One region of the Citrobacter werkmanii genome, then DNA from elsewhere that is predicted to be linked to it. Evidence: predicted binding sites of a transcription regulator. Region 1 holds the regulator's gene; the other holds the start of a gene.
What was found. Region 1 encodes LexA, which represses DNA repair genes until DNA is damaged. Its sites were predicted from a motif close to TNCTGTATGTACATACAGNA; they were not measured.
Positions count from the first base shown of each region.

Region 2: the regulator LexA is predicted to act here: its motif matches at 5,277-5,296, upstream of dinG (ATP-dependent DNA helicase DinG).

Region 1 covers NZ_CP044101.1:535,718-543,652, forward strand. The annotation lists gene malM (maltose operon protein MalM) at 1-423, shown strand, start outside; gene ubiC (chorismate lyase) at 604-1,101, shown strand; gene ubiA (4-hydroxybenzoate octaprenyltransferase) at 1,115-1,987, shown strand; gene plsB (glycerol-3-phosphate 1-O-acyltransferase PlsB) at 2,042-4,462, opposite strand; gene FOB24_RS03265 (diacylglycerol kinase) at 4,634-5,002, shown strand; gene lexA (transcriptional repressor LexA) at 5,113-5,721, shown strand; gene dinF (MATE family efflux transporter DinF) at 5,853-7,178, shown strand; gene FOB24_RS03280 (CsbD family protein) at 7,310-7,519, shown strand; gene zur (zinc uptake transcriptional repressor Zur) at 7,561-7,935, opposite strand, start outside.
Region 2 covers NZ_CP044101.1:1,879,041-1,886,975, reverse strand. The annotation lists gene FOB24_RS09560 (DksA/TraR family C4-type zinc finger protein) at 1-206, shown strand, start outside; gene ybiJ (DUF1471 family protein YbiJ) at 508-768, shown strand; gene FOB24_RS09550 (malate/lactate/ureidoglycolate dehydrogenase) at 821-1,951, opposite strand; gene ybiB (DNA-binding protein YbiB) at 2,115-3,083, opposite strand; gene dinG (ATP-dependent DNA helicase DinG) at 3,112-5,262, opposite strand; gene FOB24_RS09535 (DASS family sodium-coupled anion symporter) at 5,440-6,861, opposite strand; gene FOB24_RS09530 (class-II fumarase/aspartase family protein) at 6,895-7,935, opposite strand, start outside.

The sequences.
Region 1 (7,935 bases):
GATCCGGCAAAAGCCTATGCCAAGGGCGTCGGTAACGCCGTTCCCGATATTCCGGACCCGATCGCGCGTCATACCACCGATGGTCTGTTGAAATTGAAAGTCAAAACCAGCTCGTCCTCCAGTGTGTTGGTCGGGCCGCTGTTCGGTTCTTCCGGCCCTGGCCCTGTCACTGTCGGCAATACCGCAGCGCCTGCAGTGACTTATGCTGCTCCGGCAGCAGCGGTTGCCGCTCCTGCGCCGCAGCCGGTGAAGAAAAGTGAGCCGATGCTGAACGACACCGAAAGCTATTTTAATCAGGCGATTAAGGATGCCGTGGCGAAAGGCGATGTCGATAAAGCGCTGAAGCTGCTTGATGAAGCTGAACGTCTGGGATCCAAATCAGCCCGATCCACCTTTATCAGCAGTGTAAAAGGCAAGGGGTAAACATCACCCCACATTGTTGATTTTGCAACAACTGGTGCGTCTCCTGGCGCACCTTTTTTTATCCTTCAGTGCGAATTGTTACGCTTATGTTGCTCTGCCGATCACTTAATTGTGTTTGCTCACCCCGTAATGCCTTTTCTGCGATACAATGCCTTTAGGTTATAAATCGGAGAGTAAGGCATGCCACACCCTGCGTTAACGCAACTGCGTGCGCTGCGTTATTTTGATGCGATCCCGGCGCTGGACCCGCAACTGCTCGACTGGTTGTTACTGGAAGATTCCATGACCAAACGTTTTGAGCAGCAGGGCAAAGAAGTCACCGTCACGTTGATTCGCGAAGCGTTCGTTGGGCAAAATGAGGTGGCTGAAGAACTGACGCTGCTGCCTAAAGAGTCCCGCTATTGGTTACGCGAAATCCTGTTATGCGCGGATGGTGAACCCTGGCTTGCCGGGCGTACCGTGGTGCCTGAATCCACCCTGTGTGGCCCTGAACTGGCCTTACAAAACCTGGGGAAAACCCCGCTCGGACGCTACCTGTTTACGTCATCGACATTGACCCGAGATTTTATTGAGATTGGCCGCGATGCAGCGCTGTGGGGGCGTCGTTCCCGCCTGCGGCTGAGCGGTAAGCCGTTGATGCTTACCGAGCTTTTTCTGCCTGCATCGCCGTTGTACTGAGAGGAAGATAAAGATGGAGTGGAGTCTGACGCAGAATAAGCTGCTGGCGTTTCACCGCTTGATGCGTACGGATAAGCCAATCGGCGCCTTACTGCTGCTCTGGCCTACGCTGTGGGCATTATGGGTAGCAACCCCTGGCATGCCGCAACTGTGGATCCTGGCGGTTTTTGTCGCCGGCGTATGGTTAATGCGCGCTGCCGGATGCGTGGTGAATGACTATGCCGACAGGAAGTTTGACGGCCACGTTAAGCGTACTGCGAATCGACCGCTGCCGAGCGGGGCTGTCACCGAGAAAGAAGCCCGAACGCTGTTTGTCGTACTGGTATTGCTGGCCTTCCTGCTGGTATTGACGCTTAATACGATGACCATTTTGTTGTCCGTTGCGGCATTAGCGCTGGCGTGGGTTTACCCGTTTATGAAGCGCTATACGCATCTGCCGCAGGTGGTGCTGGGGGCGGCGTTTGGCTGGTCGATCCCGATGGCGTTCGCCGCCGTGAGCGAGTCCGTACCGCTGAGCTGCTGGCTGATGTTCCTCGCCAATATCCTCTGGGCGGTGGCCTATGATACGCAGTATGCAATGGTTGACCGCGATGATGACCTGAAGATCGGTATTAAATCGACCGCGATTCTGTTCGGCCAGAACGACAAGCTGATTATTGGTATTCTGCAGGTGGGCGTGCTGGTGCTGATGGCGCTGGTGGGCTGGTTAAACGGGTTGGGGCTGGGCTATTACTGGTCTCTGTTAGTGGCTGGGGCGCTGTTTGTGTATCAGCAGAAACTGATCGTCAACCGTGAACGTGACGCCTGCTTTAAAGCGTTTATGAACAATAACTATGTTGGTCTGGTGCTGTTCTTAGGCCTGGCAATGAGCTACTGGCATTTTTGAGTTTGGCTTAGCCTGCAAAATAAAAACCGGTCATTTCGACCGGTTTTTTTATGCTTACTCGCCTTGTGTGGCGCTCTCGATGGTCAGACGCACATCCGACGTGACCAGTTCGGCCAGCATCTGATAGATCTTCATCGTCTCTTCCGGTTCGGCATCTCCGGTATCGCTGATATATCCCTCGTCACGCAGCGTCAGCACCAGAGAGCTGAACACGGCCTTGTCGAAGAATTCCGGCGCGTTAATGCCGTGCAGGACAGAAAGACGCTGAGCCACGGTGCGGCTCTCTTTCTCCAGCGTACCACGGTTGATAGATGGGTTAGCGCTCAGTAGCCAGAAGGTAATAGCGTAGCGCTGCAACGTCTCACGAGCACCCGCCGCCAGCAGTTGTAGCGTACGGGAGCGGGCCGGATTGATATGCAGTTCGTCATCGTCCAGGGTGATGAGTCCCTGGCGCTGCATTTCGCTGGCCAGTTCGTCGATCACGCCAGCGAGTTCGTCACGCTCCCAGCGCAGAAACAGCTCCGCTTTCAGCATTGGGTATAGCGCTTCAATATGCTGCAGCAGCGCAGCGCGTGAAATATGACGATGCTGGGTTACGATGGCCGCCATTAACGAAGGCAGAACCAGCATATGCGCAATGTTGTTGCGGTAGTACGTCATCAATACCGCCTGCTCGCGCGGCAGAATGATGATGTCGCCAATGGTGTCTTTCTCGACCTCAAACTTGTTCATCTGCAAGGCATGGTCAATTAGTTCACTGGCGCTCTGCGCAGGAACCGTCGCATCCGGGGCATACGGTACGTTGCGCAGCAGACTCAGATAGCAATCGAGTTGTTCAGTCAACTGCTCACGGGTCAGAGAGCGCTGGCGGGAAGCCAGTAACGCGGTACAGCACAGGTTCATGGCGTTGGCCGCGCCTGCGTTGTTAATGCGTACCATCAGATCGGCGGCAATGTTATTTACCGTCGGCGTCAGCCAGGCAGGACGGATAGACTCGATAGGATCGATAGATTCACGCCACTCCGGCACGTGCTGGTTGAGGTAAGTCATCAACGGCATCGGCTCGCCAAAGTTAACGTAACCCTGACCCAGATTACGCAGCTTGCTTAAGCCACGCAGCATTTGCGGCAGGCTCTCTTTCTCTTTCGTCGCGCCCCGCAGTTCTTTCGCATACGTGCCCACTTCCATGACGTGCTCGTAGCCGATGTAGATCGGTACGAGGGTAATCGGACGCGTACCGCCGCGCAGCATCGCCTGAATGGTCATCGACAGCGTGCCGGTTTTCGGGTCGAGCAAACGACCAGTACGTGAACGACCGCCTTCGACAAAGTACTCAACCGAGTAGCCGCGGCTGAACAACTCGCCCAGGTATTCGCGGAAAACGGTGGAATAAAGCTTGTTGCCCTTGAAGGTACGACGAATAAAGAACGCGCCCAGGCGGCGGAAGATCGGACCTGCTGGCCAGAAATTCAGGTTGATGCCTGCCGCGATGTGCGGCGGAACCAGACCCTGATGATACAGCACGTACGACAGCAGCATATAGTCCATATGGCTGCGGTGGCACGGAACATAGACGATTTCGTGGCCATCGTGCGCCAACTGGCGTACACGCTCTGCATTATGAACGTTAATCCCCTGATACAGACGGTTCCAGGTAAAGCCCAGAATACGGTCTGTCAGACGGATCATCTCGTAGGAGAAGTTGGCGGCAATCTCTTCCATCAGCGCTATCGCATTTTGCTGCGCTTTTTCGTGGGAGATTTTTTTACTGCGCGCTTCATCTTCTACCGCGCGCGCGATAGCTTTTGAGGCCAACAGCTTGTTAAACAGATCCTGACGGGCAGGGAGGCGCGGACCGACTGCGGCCAGGCGCTGGCGAGCAAAGTGCATACGCGCTACGCGCGCCAGCTTCTGGGCGATAATTTTATCTGTACCGTGTTCATCCGCCATGCGACGCAGGGAAACCGACGGGGAGAAGCGGACAAAGCTGTCGCGACCCAGCCAGGACACAGCAAAGAATTTTTGTACGCCGTTCAGCATACGCAGCGGCGGGTTGACCTCGCCTTTTTCACGTCCAGGCGCACGGCCAAACATTACCGAAACCGGCACCATCTGCACATCCAGGTCTGGATTGCTGCGATGCAAGTCGAGGTAGTTATGGAACAGCTTAATAGACTCTTCTTTTGGCGTGTAATAGGTGAAGACACGTGGGCCGCCGTGAATAAACACGTAGCGCGGCAGTAGAGTTCCGTCTATCTCCAGCGGTTCCAGGGGATCCGGGAGATCGTGCGCCAGACATTGGGCGCGCAGCGTCAGCAAGTCTGCTTTGGAGTTGTACGGTAGGACGTACATAATGGGGCGAGAAGTATCGAGCCCCAATTCCGGTGCGGGTTCCGCCGGAATAGACTTGCTTTTTACCAGTACGCTTAATGGTAAATTCAGTAATTTGTAGTAAATTCGTGGCCAGCCGGACATAAACGATGTAAAGCCTCTGGTTAATAATGCAAATGCGCTGCAAGGATATCAGAAAGTTTAGTGAATTTCTGGTGTATCCGGTCATACTTCGCGCTGCTTTGCCACACCCTGAAACAAACGGGGTAACGTTACAATGACATTGACGCTAATAATGTAAAAAGGTTCTTTTTGATGGCCAATAATACCACTGGATTCACCCGAATTATCAAAGCTGCAGGCTATTCCTGGAAAGGTTTTCGCGCCGCATGGATTAATGAGGCGGCATTTCGTCAGGAAAGCGTTGCCGTTCTGCTAGGCGTTGCCATCGCCTGCTGGCTGGACGTCGACGCCATTACGCGCGTGTTGCTGATTGGTTCCGTGATGCTGGTGATGATCGTTGAAATCCTCAATAGTGCGATTGAGGCGGTGGTTGATCGTATCGGTTCCGAGTACCACGAACTGTCTGGTCGTGCGAAAGACATGGGGTCGGCGGCGGTATTGCTGTCGATTTTTGTCGCCTTGATCACCTGGGGCATCCTGTTGTGGTCGCATTTGCGATAAAGATTCCACAACTTCATCATTCTCCTGTTTTTTTGCGCAGTTTGCGGTTCCAAAATCACCTTTAGCTGTATATACTCACAGCATAACTGTATATACACCCAGGGGGCGGAATGAAAGCGTTAACGGCCAGGCAGCAAGAGGTGTTTGATCTTATTAGAGATCACATTAGCCAGACAGGTATGCCACCGACGCGTGCGGAGATCGCGCAGCGTTTGGGGTTCCGTTCCCCAAACGCTGCTGAAGAACATCTGAAAGCGCTGGCGCGTAAAGGCGTGCTGGAAATTGTATCCGGCGCATCGCGTGGTATTCGTCTGTTGCAGGAAGAAGAAGAAGGTTTACCGCTTGTCGGTCGCGTTGCGGCAGGTGAGCCACTTCTGGCGCAGCAACACATCGAAGGCCATTATCAGGTCGATCCTTCACTGTTCAAACCGAACGCCGATTTTCTGCTGCGCGTCAGCGGTATGTCGATGAAAGACATCGGGATTATGGACGGTGATTTGCTGGCCGTGCATAAAACACAGGATGTGCGTAACGGTCAGGTTGTTGTCGCACGCATTGACGACGAAGTGACGGTGAAGCGCCTGAAAAAACAGGGCAACAAGGTTGAACTCCTGCCAGAAAACAGCGAATTCAAACCCATTGTGGTCGACCTGCGCGAGCAAAACTTCACTATTGAAGGGCTGGCGGTAGGCGTCATTCGTAACGGGGAATGGCTGTAATACTCTGTTGAGTCCCTGTAGGCCGGATAAGACGTTTGCGTCGCCATCCGGCAACTCGCCCGGTGGCGCTGCGCTTACCGGGCCAGGGCAACATCTTCCAGTACCTCTAACTTCTTTTCAGGCTCCATTTCATGCCTTTCTTTACCTCCTCCGACAAAGCACTCTGGCGTCTTGCCTTACCGATGATCTTCTCCAATATCACCGTTCCCTTGCTGGGATTGGTCGATACCGCGGTCATTGGTCATCTGGATAGTCCGGTCTATCTTGGCGGCGTTGCCGTTGGCGCCACCGCGACCAGTTTTCTCTTTATGCTGCTGCTTTTTTTACGTATGAGCACCACAGGTCTTACCGCCCAGGCATTTGGCGCGAAAGATCCGCAGGCACTGGCGCGTGCGCTGGTGCAACCGCTAATGCTGGCGCTGGGGGCGGGGCTGCTTATCGCACTGTTTCGTACGCCGATTATCGATCTGGCTCTGCATATTGTCGGGGGAAGTGAAGCGGTACTGGAGCAGGCCCGACGTTTCCTGGAAATCCGTTGGTTAAGCGCACCCGCGTCTCTGGCGAATCTGGTGCTGCTCGGCTGGCTGCTTGGCGTTCAGTATGCGCGGGCGCCGGTTATCCTGCTGATTGTCGGTAATGTTCTCAATATTGTGCTCGACTTATGGCTGGTGATGGGCCTGCATATGAACGTGCAGGGCGCGGCGCTGGCGACGGTCACCGCCGAATATGCCACCTTGCTGATCGGTCTGTTAATGGTACGCAAAGTCCTGCATATGCGCGGAATTTCGCTGGCAATGTTGAAACAGGCCTGGCGTGGCAATTTCCGCCGCTTACTGGCGCTTAACCGTGACATTATGCTGCGCTCGCTGTTGCTGCAGCTCTGTTTTGGTGCCATTACGGTGCTGGGCGCGCGCCTGGGGAGCGATATCATTGCGGTAAATGCCGTTCTGATGACCCTGCTGACCTTTACCGCCTACGCGCTGGACGGGTTTGCCTACGCCGTTGAAGCGCATTCTGGTCAGGCCTATGGCGCACGGGATGGCAGCCAGTTACTGGATGTCTGGCGCGCAGCCTGTCGACAGTCCGGTCTTGTGGCGATTCTGTTTTCGCTGGTTTATGCCCTGTTTGGCGAGCACATTATAGCGTTGCTAACCTCGCTCCCGCAGATTCAACTGCTGGCCGATCGCTATCTTATCTGGCAGGTGATTTTGCCGCTGGTTGGCGTCTGGTGTTATTTGCTGGACGGTATGTTTATTGGCGCAACACGGGCTGCAGAAATGCGCAACAGCATGGCCGTTGCCGCCGTGGGATTCGCATTAACGTTACTGGCTTTACCGCTGCTGGGTAACCACGGTTTGTGGCTGGCACTCACCGTGTTTCTCGCCCTGCGCGGGCTTTCACTGGCCTTTATCTGGAGGCGTCACTGGCGCAACGGGACGTGGTTTGTTGAAGCCTGACGGTTAAAAATTCTGAATAGTGAATCGAATGCCGAATCAGTGACTACACTTATTCTCACGTCCAGCAGAAAAGATAGCGGAGTTGGACGAGATACTCTGGCTATTCACAACCTAACGATGAGGATTTGATGATGAATAAAGACGAAGTCGGCGGCAACTGGAAACAGTTCAAAGGTAAAGTGAAAGAGCAATGGGGCAAACTGACCGACGATGATATGACGGTCATTGAAGGCAAACGTGACCAACTGGTCGGTAAAGTCCAGGAGCGTTACGGTTATGCAAAAGATCAGGCGGAGAAAGAAGTCACTGACTGGGAAACCCGCAATGATTACCGCTGGTAATTAGTCCCCTCCTGAGAGTACAAGGATGTACGCTCTCTGGCTTAGCGACCGACTTTCTTTTTCACCAGAATTGAGTGGTCATGCTGACATTCGCCTGGATGGCGACAGGCTTCAACCTCCACGCATGCCGGGCACAGCCCGTGAGCTTCAATCACGTTATGCCGCAGAGCAAAACCCATTTTTGCCGCCAGCATATGCATGATGTCTTCCACACCTTCCGCACACTCTTCTTTTACCACGCCACAGCGATCGCAAATAAACATCGCAGAACTGTGGGTCGGTTGATCGAACAGGTGACACAGCACGTAGCTGTTGGTCGATTCCACTTTATGTACAAAACCTTGTTCCAGCAGAAAATCGAGCGCACGATAAACGGTCGGTGGCTTGGCCTGCGGCTCGGTTTCCCGTAGCAGGTC
Region 2 (7,935 bases), 1.3 Mb from region 1:
ATGCTGTTGCCCGCGCACGTGGTGAATTACCGACCGGGGAAAGTCTGTATGAATGCGAAGAGTGCGGTAATCCTATCCCGCAGGCCAGACGTGAGGCAGTGCCAGGCGTACGCTTATGCATAGCCTGTCAGCAGGATAAAGATTCACATAGCTCAGCATTTTCAGGATATAATCGCAGAGGTTCGAAAGACAGCCAGCTACGTTGACTTATCTTTACCAAACGTTTCAGCGCAGATAATTTCCTTTACGAGCACGCTTTTTCGCATGCTGTGTAGCAAAATGTGCCGTTGTCGCTTTCACTGTAAAGCGCAGTGACAAGAACTGTAAATCCCTCTTTCGAATTTATTAATATTCAATAAGTTATTTGTCATTCAATTTTTTTGATTGACGCCGTCAATTCTATTCGATTTTCTCTCGCATAAAAAAACGTGATACTTCTCACATCGACGAAACAACGTCTTCTTACCAGAACACTGACTAACAGAACAAACCTGCGAGAGATTAATCATGAAAAATATTAAATTTGCCGTTGCCGCCATCGCCCTTTCTACCCTGTCATTTGGCGTTTTCGCTGCCGAGCCGGTTTCCTCCACTCAGGCACAAAGCATGAATAAAATTGGTGTGGTATCTGCTGATGGCGCCACCACGCTAGATGGTCTGGAAGCAAAACTGGCTGAGAAAGCCGCCGCTGCCGGCGCAACGGGTTACAACATCACCTCCGCTGTCGGCAACGACAAAATGAGCGGCACCGCGGTTATCTACAAATAACCGAAAGATTACCTGTACGACCCAATGCTCCAACCCTCATTGACCCTGTTTGTTACCCTTTGTTTGCCCGTCCGCCACTGGACGGGCTTTTTTTTGCCTGGTGTTTCAGCCGTTGACGGAATTCCTGTAAAACGGTGTCGGGCATCCCTATTTGCAACGCCGCCTCGCAGATTGCCTGCCAGCTTCCGGCATCCAGCGGAATACCTTGTTCCAGCCTTTCCTCACGAGTATTCACCTCCCACTCACCTGGCAACAGGATCGGGGCGTCATCGGCATGTGGGGACGCTTTTACCCACTCAGTAAATGCCGCGACCTGGTTATCGCAATCCGGCGCGCCGAACAGTTCTGGGTTAATAATAAGGGTGGTCATACAGTTAATGATGGCGTCCGCACTGGTCTGCAGGCTCTCCTCATGTGTGGTTTTACCACCAGAAAGCGCGCCGCCCATAATTTCGCACATCGCCGCCAACGCATAACCCTTGTGTTGAGCGAAGGTCAGCAACGCCCCCAGCGGAGAGACCTGCATCACAGCAGGATCGGTGGTCGGCGCTCCTTCGGCATCAATCAGACATCCCGGAGCCACCGGTTCCCCCTTATGCCATGCCACGCGGGTTTTGCCAAAAGCGATGGCGCTGGTTGCATAGTCCAACAACAACGGGAAAGTATCTTTACGCGGAAAAACGACGCAGAAAGGGTTGGTGCCAAAACGGCTATCGCGGCCGTGGAACGGCGCGACCATCGGGATGCCCACCACATTCACAAAGTGTACCGAGACAAAACCTGCCGCCGCACATTGTTCCGCCCAGTAACCAATGCGTCCGATATGGTGCGAATTGTGTAACGCCACGGCGGCGATACCGTACTGGCGCGCTTTTTCAATCCCAAGCGTCATTGCCTCGTGCGCCGCCACCTGACCAAATGCGCAATCGCCATCAAGCGTAATCACCGCCCCCGCATCTTTAACCACTTTGGCATGACGGTTGATCTGCAGATGTCCCTGCGAGAAGGAGCGAATATAGCTTGGGATCATGCCGATGCCGTGGGAGTCGTGCCCGGCGAGGTTAGAGGCAATCAGATGATCGGCCACCAGCCGCGCTTCCTGCTCGTTACTCCCCATCTGGTGAAAAACGGCCTGAATAAAGGCGTGCAGCGTTGGCACATGGAAGCGATGTCCACTGTTCATTGTTATCTCCTGTTGTGTCGCGTGTTTGTTGTGTTTCTTATTTTTCAACAAACTATGCTGCGCCACGGCAGTCAGGAGATCAATAAACGTGCAGAAATTTCACGTTGATGCAAAGGATGAACCGACAGGCCTGGTAAATGACCTGTCGGGGGGAACAAGAAAATTAGAAGCTTTGCCCGACGCGAGCAAGGCCTTCAGCCAGCGAGGAAGATTCGCCGGTTGCGACCAGGCAGCAGGCCATCTGAATTTTCAACGAGGCCGGAACAGGCTCGCTACCGGCCAGACAACGTTCAATCCAGCGCGCGGTAGTTTCCGGATCTTTTGCCACTGGCAGCGGTACCGGCTCGTCGGGCATCTCACTCTGACGCTCCTGCAACACTCGCACACCGGATGAATCGATCAGGCTTATCTGCGGACAGCGCTGCGGGTTGGCATACACCTCGCCTTCTGTACCGTGCATCAACAAGCCACGGCCACCGATGTCGCTAAAGAATTTCGCCACGCGCGATACATATTCCGGATGCGACACGCTGGCAAGACGCAGCGCGGCATCTTCAGCAAACGGCGTGGCGAGTTTAGCCAGCGTATGCGCGCTGTTACGCACGCCCATTCTCCAGCGCATCGCCAGTTGTTTCTCCAGCGGAGGGCACAGCGCGCTCACCGGGATAAACACCGGCTCATGACCATCGAGTTTTGCCTGCGCCTGCCCCGCATGCCGCGTTGGCGTAATGCCCATCAGTTCGAAAATGGTTTCTGTCAGCACGCGGGTTGGATCTTCACTGACGCCGTGCACCACTACCGGGAAGCCCAGCTTGTGCAGTAAAATTGCCAGCAACGGAGTCAGATTCGCCTGCTTGCGTGCGCCATTATAGCTGGGAATAACAATGGGCATGGGTTTAGCAACCGGCGGCGTCAAGCGAATAGTATGATTCTGCATCGCTTCGTAAAAGCCCAGCATCTCCGCTTCACCCTCGCCTTTAATACGTAACGCAATCAGTACGCCGCCCATCTCAAGCTCTGGTACATCGCCGTTCAGCATATGGGTGTACAGTCCGCGAGCAGTATCCTTATCCAGGTCACGCGCGTGATTTTTCCCTCGCCCAATCTCTTTGATGATTTTGCGGTAATCCATCGATAACTCCTTGCTGTTGCTCACATCGTTAACGCCTGCGGCGGCGCGTGGGTTTCGCTTTTTCTTTTGGTTTTACTATAACGTCTGGCACAGCAGGTTGCTCTATCGGAAATATGGGTAACGCATTCAGTAAACGCTTGCCGTAGTTTTTGGTCAATAAACGCTTGTCATAAATAACGACTTCCCCCCAGCAGCCGTGGCTACGGATGAGTCGCCCGACCTGCTGGATTAAATTAAACGATGCGGCCGGTAAACTCTGTACTTCGAAAGGATAACGATTCAGGCTTTTCAGCCACTCACCCTCGGTGATCACTACCGGGCTGTCGATTGGCGGAAAGGCGATTTTATGAATATGCACCTGCGTCAGCAGGTCGCCTTTCAAATCCAGACCTTCGGCAAAAGATTGCAGACCCACCAGCACGCTACGCTCACCGTTTTGTACCCGTTTGCGGTGTAGCTCCACCAGACGATAGCGCGGCTGATCGCCCTGGACCAGCAACAGCAGACGTAGATCGGCGACGTGCTCAAGAAAACGCTGCATCGCCCGACCGCTGGCAAACAGCACCAGCATGCCCTGATGCTTTTTGCTTTCCAGCTGTTCGCGGAAATAGGCAGCCATTTCCGCAATATGCTGCTCTTCGTTCTCTATCAACGGTTCGTAGCGCATCTGAGGAATAACAATTTTGCCTTGCTCAACATGATTAAACGGAGAATCCAGCGCGACGAAGCGGTCACCGGCCTTTTCTTTGAGGCCGCTCATCTCCTGTAGACGCGAAAAGCTGTTGAGCGAGCGCAGCGTGGCGGAGGTAACGATAATATGTGGTACGCTGCGCCACAGCAGTCTTTCCAGTTGATCGCTCACGCGGATCCCCACGCAGTGGAACCAGACGTGGATCTGCCCGTCACGCACTTCACGCGTCGCCCATTTACTCACCGGAGCGCCTGACGACTGCGCCAGCGAGGCCAGCCGCCACAGCTTGCTTTGCGCTTCGAACATACCCAGCGCCCGGTTCATCTGCAAAATAACCCGATGCAGACGCACAATATCGTGAGTGCCGGTTTTTTCGCTGAGATCGTTGAGGAACAGTTCAGCCAGACCGCGCAGCATTTCTGTGAGCTTCGCCAGGCGCTGACATATCTCCATTACTTCCGCTGGCAGTTCACCCATCGCAAAACGGTGTTCTGCTTCCTGGGTGGCAGGCATATACAGATTAAGAATATTGTTAAGTGAAGAAATCAGTTCATACAGTTCTTCGCAGTGGCCGTTCAGACGCTCAGCATTTGCCAACGGCGGCGTGGTTTTGGGGCGAAACTGCTCAAGGCAGGTAGCCACTAACTTACAAAACAGATCCAACTGCAGTCGATACCAGGGGGCGCTGATTTCCGCACTCATCTCCAGCGCATCGCGCGCAACGTCCGGCAAGTGGTGTCCTTCATCAAGCACCAGCAGCAGGTTTTTCGGCTCCGGCAAAACAGCTTCACTTTCCATGGCGGCCATCACCAGCGCATGGTTGGCAACCACCACTTCGGCTTCCTGAATCTCACGGCGGGCGACAAAAAAAGGACATTCACGATAATAGTGACAATTACGATTCAGACAGCTGGCCTTATCGGTGCTCAGGCGTTGCCAAAGTCCGTCATCAATAGCGATATCCGTGTGATCGCGCAGCCCGTCCCATTTATAGGTGTCGAGGTCGCCTTTCAGCCTGGCGCAGCGCTTTTGCTCTTCCTGGTTATTTGGCGTCAGGTCATCGTCGAGAAAAGCCAGCAGATCCTGCTGATTAGGTTCGGTACTGGCAAGCGCCGCTAAGTTACGCGGGCAGACATAGCGCCCACGACCGAACGCGGCGGTAAAACGCAGGTCAGGAATAATTTTGCGCAGTAACGGCAGATCTTTGCTGTAGATCTGATCCTGCAAGGCGACGTTGGCGGTACTCACCACCAGCGTTTTTTGTTCTTCCCGGGCAATGGCGATTCCCGGAATTAAATAGGACAGGGTTTTCCCCACCCCAGTCGGCGCTTCAATCGCCAGATGCCGCCCTTCTTCCCCGGAGAGCGTTTTCGCAACGTCAGCAATCATCTGCCGCTGCGGTGCGCGGGGGATAAAGTCGGGGATCTGTTCCTGAAGCGCCTTGTACCAGGCGGCAATTTGCGCTTTCAGCGCAGCCGTAAGTGCCATGAGAAAACCTGAAATACTGTATAAACAGCCACTATTGTGGCACATTTCAGGCGCTGGATGTACCTTTTTCCCCCATTCTGGAAAGCGCTTCGCAGCGCGGACTTAAATTGCCGGAAGGCGGCTTACACCCTATTCGGCCTACAGTCAGGTACATTGCAGGCCGAATAAACGCGTCGGCTAATAATATCCCAGTAACTTCCACCACAGCATACCCACGGCAAAAATGATAATGACATTTGCCGTCACCACACAGAGGTTGATTTTGTAAAAGCGCGGGCGTTCAAAATAGCCCTGGGCAAAATAGATGGGGCCAGGTCCACCACCGTATTCCGTATTGCCCCACATCAGATTACTGAAGATACCAAAGCAGATCGCCACCATCATCGGCGGTGCGCCAGCAGCGATCGCCGTGGCCGCAAAAGGGGCATACAGCGCAGCGACATGGCCGGTCGCCGTGGCAAAGAGATAGTGGACATAAATATACAGGATCCCCAGCAAAACAAAGGACTCTATCGCGCCAAATCCCTGAATACCGCTGCCCAGTTTTATCGTCATCCATTTAATAAAGCCCAGATCGGCAAGACCGGTCGCCAGGCTAATAATGACGCTAAACCAGATTACCGTGTCCCACGCTGCATGGTCATTGAGCAGGCTTTTCCAACTGACTGCGCCAGAGGCGAAAAGATAAGCGGCCAATCCCAGTCCGACCGAGGTTGCCGATAATCCCGTGATTAAGCTGGTGCCCCAGCCGACCAATGCCAACACAAAGCCAAACGCGACCTTTTTCTCGTTACTGCTCATCGCACCGAGTTCACCGAGCGCCTGCTTACCCATCGCTTTTGCCTCTGGCGTACGTTTAAGCTCAGGATCCAGCAACTTATAGACCAGAAGCGGCATCAAACAGAAACAGACCATCGCAGGAACAACAGCGGAAACAAACCACCCGCCCCAGGTTATCTCGACGCCTAATGAGGATTTAGCCAGACTCGCCACCAGCGGATTTGCCGCCATCCCGGTGAGGAATATCGCCCCGGTAATGGGCGTAAACTGAAAGCACACCATGGTTAAGAAATCACCAATACGCTTGCCGGTTACTCCCGGAGCCGAACCTAATACGTCATTGATTGAACGAGTGATAGGGAAAATAATCCCTCCGGAACGGGCTGTCACTGACGGCATTGCCGGAGCCATAATCAGATCAGATACCCCCAGCGAATAGGCGATACCCAGGCTACTGCCGCCAAATAGCGATAACATTTTATACGCGATACGTTTCCCGAGCCCTGAGGTGACAAACCCCAGAGAAAGAACATAGGCGCAGAAGATGAGCCATACTGTACCGGACGCAAACCCTGACAGCGCTTTCGCCTCTGGCAAGGTCTTGGTAAAAATCACCACACAAAGCGCAATCAACATTACCGCCCCCGAAGGGAGCGGTTGGGTAAGAATGGCGGCAATGGTCGCGGCAAAAATAGCAAACATATGCCAGGCCTGAGGCGTCAGACCATCAGGTACGGGATAAAACCAAATTATCCCCCCAATCGCCAGCGGTATCAGGAACGCCAGAATGGATTTTCCCGCGACAGAATTCGTTGACATAAAAATATCCTTATTCCGTTAGCCCGAGAACCTTCATTTCTGCGACATATATTTGGCCAGCACCTGATCGACCATCGCGGGTGCCATTCCCAGGTAGTTTGCCGGGTCGGTCAGTTTCTCAATCAACTGCGGATCCAGTCGTTCTGCAACAGATGGCATCGCATTCAGCACATCAGCCAGTCGTCCCCCCTGTTCGTTGACGATACGGCAGGCGTCGTACACAACATCATGCGCATCCTGACGACCGATGTATGGCGCCAGTCCCATCATGACCGCCTCAGCCACAATCAGGCCGTTGGTCATACCGAGGTTACGTTTCATCGCCGCTTCATCGACTATCAGCCCCGCCAGCATAAAATTGGCCTGATGCAACGCCCCTGCGCTGAGGACGAAACTTTCCGGGATAGCAATCCATTCCGCATGCCACGGCCCGGTCGCCCGTTCCAGGTCCTGCACCATCGCATCCAGCATCAGTCCCGCTTGCTGACGCACGCCTTTAGCACAGGCCAGCATCAGTTCGCTGGAGATCGGGTTGCGTTTCTGCGGCATGGTACTGCTGGCGCCACGCCCTTTAACAAACGGCTCATACAGCTCGCCAAACTCATTGGCTGCCAGCAACATTACGTCGTAGGCAATCTTACCCAGCGAACCAGTAATCACCGCTAACAAGTTAACCGCTTCGGCAAAACCATCACGCGCGACGTGCCAGGTGGACGTTGGAACATTCAGTCCAAGCTCTTCCATCATCGCTTTTTGTACCGCCAGCCCTTTATCCCCCAGCGATGCCAGCGTACCAGCTGCACCCGCAAATTCGCCGACCAGAACACGAGGACGCGCCTGGGTAAGACGTTCCGCGTGGCGTTCAAACATATCCAGCCAGATGGCCGCTTTATAACCGAAGGTCACGGGCAAAGCCTGTTGTAAGTGGGTTCTCCCGGCCATTGGCGTATCACGGTAGCGACGTGCGAGGTCTGCGAGCGTCGCACGAAGTTTGTTTATATCGGTCTCAATTAACGTGAACGCATCACGAATTTGTAGGACTACCGCGGTGTCCATAATGTCCTGAGTGGTTGC